2 regions of the Paenibacillus sp. 2TAB19 genome follow, and region 1 is predicted to be linked to the other one. Evidence: riboswitches for the same ligand, from Rfam matches in the RefSeq annotation. Region 1 holds a riboswitch; the other holds the start of a gene.

Region 1 (4,647 bases):
CCTTCTTGGCAGGACGCCAGCGCAAGAGCAGCTTCTCGGCCAGCGTCATCAAGCCGAACAGCGACAGGCTAAGCGCCACGATGATGAATACCGACGCGAATACCCGCTCCGGCATGAACCCTTTGGCCGACAGCTGCATGAAGTAGCCCAGTCCCTTATTCGTGCCGAGCCACTCCGCGACAATCGCGCTAAGTACGCTATAGGATGCCGCAAGCTTAAGCCCCGAGAACAGATGAATGACGGCATGGGGCAGCTCCAGCTTCCAGAACAGCTGCCACTTGCCCGTGCCGATCATTTGCAAATAATTGCGCAACTGCGGATCTGTATTCGTGAGGCCGCTAAGCATGGCTACCGAGATTGGGAAGAAGCATACCATCATAACGAGCAGCACCTTCGGCAGCAGCGTGTAGCCGAGCCACATCGTAAGCAGCGGGCCGATCACGACGATCGGGACGTTCTGCGAAACGACGAGGAGCGGGTAGACTGCGGTACGCAAACCCGGAATTAGATGCAGCAAAGCGGCGAGCAAGAAGCCCGCCGCCGATCCGCCTGCAAATCCGAGCAGCGTAAGCCGCAGCGTCGCACCGGTATGTTCCGCTAACCGCGGCCATACGTTCGCCGAGGCCGCCTCCTGTACGATCGATAATGGGCTGGGAAGCAGCCATTGATCGACCTGTCCCCACATCGTCACCGCCTGCCAGCAAGCCAGCAGTACAGCGATAACGATTACCGGCGGCCATACCTTTGCCCATACGCCCGACTTATTGCCCATCTGGATATTTCTCCAGCAATCTGCCCATCGAAGCGCCGTTTGCCGGATTATAGTAGATTTTCACTTGCGAAATAACGGACGGACAGCCCATCTCTGCCATCGCTTCGCTCATCTGCTGCACAACCCCTAGCAAAGAGCTCAGCTCGCCTTCCATTGTCGTCTCCAGCGGAGCTACCCGGTAGGGCACGCCCGCTGCCTTAATGATGTCAATCGCCCGATCGACGTACGGAATGACGCTTTCTCCGCCCGGCGTCGTCGGCAATATTTGTATGCTTACCAGTGCATTAGCCATTCGTTTCCCCTGCTTTCGTCAGTATGAATTATTTCTTAGGCAAAAAGTCGTTCGTAAACGCTTTGTCCGCCTCAAGCTCCTTCTCCAGCAGCTTGTGGTCGAACATCCAGTTCGCATAATTTTCCCATACGCTCAGCTTCTGCTCGCCCCATTGCGCGGCATCGTCCTGGTATTTCGGACTCAACCACTTTTGGCTCGCGCGAACGAGCTCGGCATTCAGATCCGGCTCTGCCTGAATCAATACTTCGGCCGCATCCTCCGGATTGTCGATCGCATATTGGTAGCCTGCCGCAGCGCCCGCAACGAACGCCTTAACGAGCTCCGGATCTTTAGCGATCAGCTTCTCGCTTGTCGCAAGCACCGGTGTATAATAGTCCAGCTTGTCGCTATAATCGGTCAAATATACCATATTGATTTTCTCGCCGCGCAGCTCGGCCTCGACGCCCGTCCACGCGTAATATATCCAAGCGAAGTCGATATCACGCTTAACAGCCGTGAAGAAATCGCCGTCGCCGATGCTCATAATATTAACCTTCTTCACATCCGCTTGCTCCTCTTGCATGAGTGAATCAATGACCGCTTCCTCAAGCGGAGCGCCCCAGCCGCCGTATGTTTTGCCTTCGAACTTCTTCGGCGAATCGATGCCTTTATCGACAGGCGAAGCGAAGCCCGACGTGTTATGCTGAATGACTGCCGCGAGCGATACGAGCGGTACGCCCGCGATACGAGCCATGGTGATCGACTCCTGATAGCTGACGCCGAATTGTACGTTGCCGGAAGCGACCATTTGGTCAGCGCCGCTCTCGCCCGGCTGAATAATTTCAACGTCAAGCCCCTGCTCCTTGAAGAACCCTTTATCCCGAGCCACATACAGCCCCGTATGATTCGTGTTCGGCGTCCAGTCGAGCACGACCTGTACTTTCGTCAGCGGCTTATCCGCGCCGCTCCCTTCATTCTCTCCCGCGTTGCCGCTCTCCGGCTTATTGCTGTTCGCGCCGCAGCCTGCAAGTACGATAACGAGCGCCATTAACAGCGCCGTAAGCCTCCAAGTCATTCGTCCAGTTTGTTTCTTCATCCTGCTGTCTCCCTCTCCCTGTATCTCTTTATTTTGTCGAAACGAAACGAATCGAAAGGATATCTTGTCTGTGTCCGGTTGGTTGCCCCCGTGCGATCGGCCGCTGCCGCATGCAAAAAAGCGTCCTCCCGTATGGAAGGACGCCTGAAATTCGGCTGCGCCTATGCACGCTGCTTCGGCATGACGTTAGAAGCACGATCTAACGGTCGTCCCTTGCATGAAACGCGCAAAGCTTATCTTCCCTACGCTGGCATTATCCAGATCAGGTTTATAGGGTCGGGATTGCATATACATAAATCCCCTCTCAGCCGGCCTAACCAGCTCCCCGGAACATATTCGGTTTCGTCAATATGCCTATTATAGCAAATCCCGACTAAATAGCTATCTTTTTTTGAAGCTAGAAGGTCGGCATTAACCCGTTTGCCCTGCGTCGGAATGCTGCTGCGCCGCCTTCTTGTACCGTTTGCGCACACCGACGATCAGCAGAAGCAGCGGCAGCACGATTTGGAATAACGGAACGATTTTCAGCGTCACATCGAACCCTAGCCATATATGATACGTATTATTCGGTTCCAGAAACGATGCAGCGTAGATGACCATCCCGACTGGCCAGACCAAATGACGGTAAGCCGCCCCCGTCACTTCCTTAAGCGTAAGGACCGCCGCCAAGTACAGTGCCGTCATTTTTACATAGAGTCCGATGTATAGCAGCAGCGTAACGATAACGTCCAGCCGCTCGAGGAAATTCGCCAACCGAATCAATTGAACCGCCTGCAGCAGCGGCAGCGCCGTAACCTCAGACAAGGAGAGGCCCAGTACGCTCATCACGAGCATATTCATAAAAATCAAAAAGGCAGATACGCCCACTTGCGCCCAGAAGGTGACCTTCCGCAGCACTTGCTTCTCCTTCAAATATTTCCAATAGACAAGAAAAATGACCATTTGCCCAAAAGGAAACGAAACCAGATCCGGAAACGCCGCCTTCGCAATCGGGCCTATCCCGTTCTCCATCAGCGGTAGCAACTGGTGAATATCAGGCAGCTTCGCGATAAACAACAGCAAAATAATAAACAAATAGCTGATCCCCGCAATCGGGAACAGCAGCTGTGTAACACGCACGAACACCTCAAGCCCCTTGCTGACCGTGTACGCAGCGACAAACAGAATGAGCAGCATAATCATCCATTTGGGCGTCACGGTCAAGAGTGCCATATTCGTCAGTTCCCCTACGTCTCGCACATTACGCATCGATTCATAGGCGAACCATAGCGCATAGACAAGTCCAACCGCTCCGCCGAGCCATTTGCCAAAATGCATCAAGATCAGCTCGCCGAGTCCCGCTTCGGGCGCGCGCTTCTGCACCGTCACATAAACAACGGTCAACAGCAATCCGATGACCGCAGCCATCGTCATCGCAAGCCATGAATCGGGCTTCGCTTTGATGCCGAGCTCGAACAGCGGCGTGCTGCCGATTAAGAAAACAATAATCAGAATATACAACTGTTGTTTGCCGATCTGCTGCATGGCATCTCCTTTCCGTCTATGAACGCGCCTTCTCCTGCAGTTTCTTAAATCCGCCGCCGCTCATGCCCGCTGAATTCACTTTCACCTTTACGTCAATCTTCACTTCCATCTCTGCAAATAAGTCAGGCCAATCCCCCTTCATCTGCTTCCAAGCGTCCGGATGCCTCTGATGAATGATATTACCGAAACCAACCACATCCGCCTTATATCCCAAAACAGCTTTCCAACCGTTTTCCATCGTCGCTTTGATTGTCTCGGCTATCACTTGCGCGGTCTGGTCTACTTCTTTCGGCTTATTCATGTCGCCGCTGCAGTTGTACTCGAGCAGCGTGCCTTCCGCTTTTGTCTCAATATGCATCGTCCACTTGCTGCCGGAACGTTGCGGGCGAAGCTTCGTTTTCGCCTTCGTAATACGAATGGAGGAGACTTTGCCCTCCTTTCCGTCATCCGGACAGCCGAACGCTACCGTCGTCTTCTTGATCTGATTTTTGATCCACATCAGACCTGAGCTTTCTTCCTTCGTAATCCAGCCTACGAGCTTATCGCCGGAGACGATGCCCAGATCCATCAGCCTCACCTTGGAGGACGTATTCGTTCGGCTAAGCTTGTCTACCTGGTCTAGACTTTCTCCCGTTCCGGAGATCGCCAGACTCGGTATGCCAACAACCTGTGCCCCGCCAAGCAAATCCTTAAGCACCTTATGCATCGTCGTTTCCTGGAAGGTCGAGCCGTTCAACTGCTCATTGAAGATCATCTGCTGAATGGCGGCCCCAGGTATTTTCTCCAATGGAATGAGCTGCTCCAGTACGCGGCGCGCGTTGCCCTTCGTCAGAAATACGCTGACCGTCTCGCGCGAATCGGGATTTCGGAGATAGGCTTCCGCAAGCGCGGATATGCCTTTGCGCGCTGCATCCTGTCCAATAATAACGACTTGGTTGTGAGCGAAAAAAAGCCGTCTCGGCGTCTCCAGGCTCGCCTTGCTGA
Region 2 (4,647 bases), on a different contig from region 1:
GTTATTTTCGTATTTGCTTATTTATTGGCTGAGTTCTGCTTAAGGCCGGAATACGTGATAAAGGAAAAATACAAAAAGACGATTGTATACGTTCAAAGCTTTATTTATCCGATTGTCTTGATAGCCGTTTTGATTCTATATTCTAGTTTTAAGCAAATGGGACTAGCGATCGCAATCATCGCAGTTGCTCATTACATATTCAAGCTGGCATTTCGTTTTTTAAATACAAATGAATCATTTTTCGCTAATAAAAAAACAATCCTGTTCGTGAGCGAATTATTGCTTCATGTTGGCGTTATATATGCAACTCTGTACTATGTTGTAAACGGATTCAGCGGTACTCATAAAGATAGTGTTCTGAAGCTTTATCATTTTTTATCGGGAACGGGCGATATCCTATCGAGCGAGACTAAAGTATATTGTTTCCTCATCGTCGTTGTATTCTCAACAGCGGTTACTTCTGTGCTGATTGCTCTTATTACTAAAGATGTGATTCAGCCAAGTATGGAATCTGCAGATATTGAAAAGGGACAAGCTCTTGCAGAAGCCGAAACCGTGCAACAGCAAGCTGCCGCTGGGGCTGAGGAAGGGACTGTAACCGAATATACGAGAGAGTTGCTATTTCCGCCCTTTCAGGCGTTTCCATCAGGTTCAATAACGGACAGCGAGAAGAAAGGAACGGAGTCCTATATTAAAAGCGAAGTTGATGCATTGCATAAGCTCACGCAAAAAGAGTATAGAGATTTTCATATGGAAAGAACGTTAGAGATTACAGAAAAAGAAGATGGAAAAACAGAGGTCAAAAATAAAATATCGTACAATATCAGCCGGTTTAACGATTCCTCGCCACGAGTAGCCAGCTATATCGGAATCATAGAAAGGTTTTTGATAGCCGTTTTAGTTGTAAAAGGGGCCTATACCGGAATTGCTTTCCTAGGGGCTTTAAAGGCGATGACGCGTTATAAACAATTCGACGACAAAGGTTACGCGGAGAAATTTTTGCTGGGTACGCTTATAAGCGCTCTAACGGGAGTGATATGCGGACTCTTGATTATGAGAATATTTGATTTAGTAGCCAAATAAACCGTATATCTTTTGATAATCGAGGCGATTCTCCGATTCAATCCTCTTCCTGTATTCATGCCATATATGAAAACAAGGGAGGAATGTAGGATGCCTAATAGCGTTACGCTTTGTGAGCGTTTTTCTACCATTATCGGGGGGCAATCCGGCTTTGCAGGCGGCAAATGCGTCTCGACTATCAACCGAAATGGGATAAGAGCCACTATTTAGGGAAAAAGATTTCAGGTAACGTCCTCGTTTTCGTTCGAATCCTTAAATGCGAAGACAGGAAAGGCTCTATGTTTAGGAAGAGCGGCATTTCAAGAGAAGAGGTAAATACTTTCCTGCTGGCTATTCGTAGTCAAGGTGTAAAGGTGTCGTCCGTCCATAACGAATGGTTATTAGACAGGCATAATTTGATTTATATCAATATTGAAACAGTAGTGAAGCCGCTTATATTTGCTAGAAAAGTGAGGCTAGCATTAAATATGGTAGCTGCTCGTTAATTTTTGATCGGAATTATAAACAAGCAAATGCATTCTCTTCACATACGGGCAAACTCGAATCAAGGCGGTCAAGGCGCGATCAAACTGACTAAAAAGAGTGGCAAGAGCAAGCGCAAGCTTCGTAGGCGTAAATAATAAGAATCGACACAAATATCAAACAGGAAACGGAACGATCCCTCGATCCGCTTCCTGTTTATTTTGTTAAGACAGCATGATTTGATACAATAGTGTYGAGAGAAGAGAGAGCAAAGGGAGATAAAACAAAATGCCTGCCATTATTTCGAAACCATTTGACCAAGACATGCAGACCTTATTAGGCGAATTGAAATCCGGTTATCATGCTGGGGAACTCAGCAAGAAGGATAGCTCGGAAATTCCGAAAGAAATACATTTGATTGAAGCTGGCTCTAATATGGTCGGCTACGGCGTGATTTGGGAATACGCTAATGGGAAACAGTTAATCCACAAGGCGGAAAAAGATTATTTTAGCGATGACGAGAAGTATCTGGAGAAGGATTTCTATATTGATATTAAAAACAAATCTGATTTTATATTCATTGAAGCGCTGGATGTTCTGAAGGAATATGAGGGTAGTGGATATGCGGCTTTCTTTATGAACTGGCTTAAAGCGAAATATCCTAATAAAACAATGTACGTGTACACCTTAGATAAATCGCGTAACTTTTGGTTTAAGATGGGCTTCGAGGTTCTGGGAAGTACGGCATGGATGACCTATAATTAGTATGGTTTTGGCTTCGTTTCTTCTAATGGACACTACGAACGCTCAGCGATCATTTTATGCTAGGTACCGTTTCTAATGGACATTAAGGTACGTTACACGCACGTAATGAATCAAAACAGCATTCATATGCCATCTTAGCGTCGCTTCTGTCCATTAGCCCTCCGAAAACAGTCGATTGTTCGTTTAAGGGGCTATTTTGTCCGTTACCCTACAGAGCTGCCAGCAAGGGGGGGATGAATTAACTGTTGTTGCCAAAAACTTACTTGTGAGCTATAGTAGTGTTAATTTAATAGAGTATGGGTGCTGGATGAAGTCCGGCTGAGATAGGGAACGTATTTCCCTGACCGTTAATCTGATCCAGGTAATGCTGGCGTAGAGAACTTATCGAATCGTAACCATTCGTTTATTCTCGAATGGTTTTTTTCTGTTGTTCGCGCCTTCTGCCAAGCGAAGGAGACTAAAAATGATTGATTCTATCATTACCAAGGTACAGCAGCAAGCGGAGGAGAGACAGGATGAACTGTTTGCTCTATTGGCTGATTTGATTGCTTTTCCTACCGTTAGCCCCCCCGCGCGAAATACGTTAGAGGCACAGCGGTATCTAGAGGAACAGCTTCAGAAAAGCGGCTTCGAAACGGAATTGTGGGAGGTGTACCCCGGCGATCCGAATGTTACCGCGGTTAAACCGGGCACTCAGCGGGATCACTATCAAAGCTTGCTGCTCAATGGCCACATGGACGTAGCCGAAGTAGGGGATACGCGGGAGTGGCAAGGTGATCCATTCAAACTAACGATGAAGGATGGCAGAGCTTACGGCAGAGGAACGGCGGATATGAAAGGGGGGCTCGCTGCCCTTCTGTTCGCCGTGAAGCTGCTTGAGGAAGCGGGAGTAGAGCTTAAAGGAGATTTGCTGTTTCATTCGGTCATTGGAGAAGAGGCAGGCGAGGCAGGAACTCGGGCTTGCATGGAGCGAGGATATAAGGCGGATCTAGCCGTAGTCGCGGATACGAGCGGGCTGGCCATCCAAGGACAAGGCGGAGTCATTACCGGCTGGGTTACGGTACAAAGTCCGGTCACCTACCATGACGGGATGAGATCGCGAATGATTCACGCGGGCGGCGGCGTTCAAGGCGCCAGCGCGATCGAGAAGATGGTCAAGCTAATCGCCGGACTTCAAGAGCTGGAGCGACACTTCGCGGTGACCAAATCTTATCCGGGTTTCCCGGCTGGCTCGAATACGATCAATCCGGCGGTTATCGAGGGAGGCCGTCATGCGGCATTCGTAGCAGACCGATGCTCTCTATGGATTACGGTACACTTTTATCCGAACGAGGACTATGAAACGGTAGCCGCCGAAATCGAGGAGCATCTGCTAAGAGTCGCAGAGGGGGATCCATGGTTGAGGAATCATCCTCCTACCTTCCGCTGGGGAGGCCGTTCGATGATCGAGGAACGGGGAGAGATATTCCCGTCATTAGTGCTGGATACGGAAGGCGAAGGGCTGAAAGCATTGTCCGCCATCCATCAAGAAGTGCTCGGCGTTGCGCCTGCCGTCGGTATGAGCCCGTCTGTGACGGATGCAGGCTGGCTGGGACGGGCAGGAATCGAGGCGCTTATCTACGGTCCGGGTGAGCTTGCAAAGGCTCATTCCGTAGACGAGAGTACAGACTGGCAAGAGCTGATCGATTACGTGAAAGTAATGATTGCTTTTATTGCGGACTGGTGCAATCGGATAAAGCCGGAAATGACGGAGAGCGGGCGATCAGCCTTGAATCATGATGAAAGGGGCGTGGATACGAATGAACCGATTCAGCGATAGGCTGTACCGTTCGGCCGAAGAGATATGGAGTAAGAGTCACGCTCATCCGTTCCTGACGGAACTACGAGACGGAACACTAGATCCCGAGCGCTTTATCTATTATCTCAAACAGGATTATGTGTACCTGATCGATTATGCCAAGATGTTCGCGATAGGCAGCATGAAAGCACGGGATCTCGACACGATGGTGAAGTTCGCGGAGCTGCTTCATTCTACGCTGAACGTGGAGATGGAGCTTCATCGGCAATACGCGGAGCGCTTCGGCGTAACGCGCGAGGCGCTTGCGCAGACGCGTCCTTCTCCGACCACGGTTGCGTATACGAAGTATTTGCTGGACACCGCTTCGCAAGGGCCGCTTTCAGAAGTAGTGGCAGCTCTGCTCCCATGCATGTGGAGCTACCGGGAGATCGGTGTCGCTTACTCGAAGGTTCCCGGCGCTTTGGACCACCCGCTGTATCGGGAATGGATCTTAATGTACAGCTCCGAGGAATTCGGGGCGCTTACCGATTGGTGTATCG

What was found. A riboswitch is a leader RNA that binds a small molecule or an ion and turns the genes downstream of it on or off. The one in region 1 is predicted to bind thiamine pyrophosphate.
Region 2: linked by a shared signal. The riboswitch ahead of AB4Z33_RS17300 (acetylornithine deacetylase) and the one ahead of AB4Z33_RS20170 (ABC transporter substrate-binding protein) in region 1 are both predicted to bind thiamine pyrophosphate.

Annotation. Positions count from the first base shown of each region.
Region 1 covers NZ_JBFRGE010000047.1:41,765-46,411, reverse strand. Annotated here, with positions in the region: gene AB4Z33_RS20180 (ABC transporter permease) at 1-772, opposite strand, end outside; gene AB4Z33_RS20175 (thiamine-binding protein) at 762-1,064, opposite strand; gene AB4Z33_RS20170 (ABC transporter substrate-binding protein) at 1,093-2,139, opposite strand; TPP riboswitch at 2,362-2,477, opposite strand; gene AB4Z33_RS20165 (GerAB/ArcD/ProY family transporter) at 2,551-3,663, opposite strand; gene AB4Z33_RS20160 (Ger(x)C family spore germination protein) at 3,680-4,647, opposite strand, start outside.
Region 2 covers NZ_JBFRGE010000036.1:27,920-32,566, forward strand. Annotated here, with positions in the region: gene AB4Z33_RS17285 (DUF3307 domain-containing protein) at 1-1,083, shown strand, start outside; partial or broken gene AB4Z33_RS17290 (DUF1259 domain-containing protein) at 1,174-1,568, shown strand; gene AB4Z33_RS17295 (GNAT family N-acetyltransferase) at 1,834-2,310, shown strand; TPP riboswitch at 2,597-2,706, shown strand; gene AB4Z33_RS17300 (acetylornithine deacetylase) at 2,774-4,129, shown strand; gene tenA (thiaminase II) at 4,110-4,647, shown strand, end outside.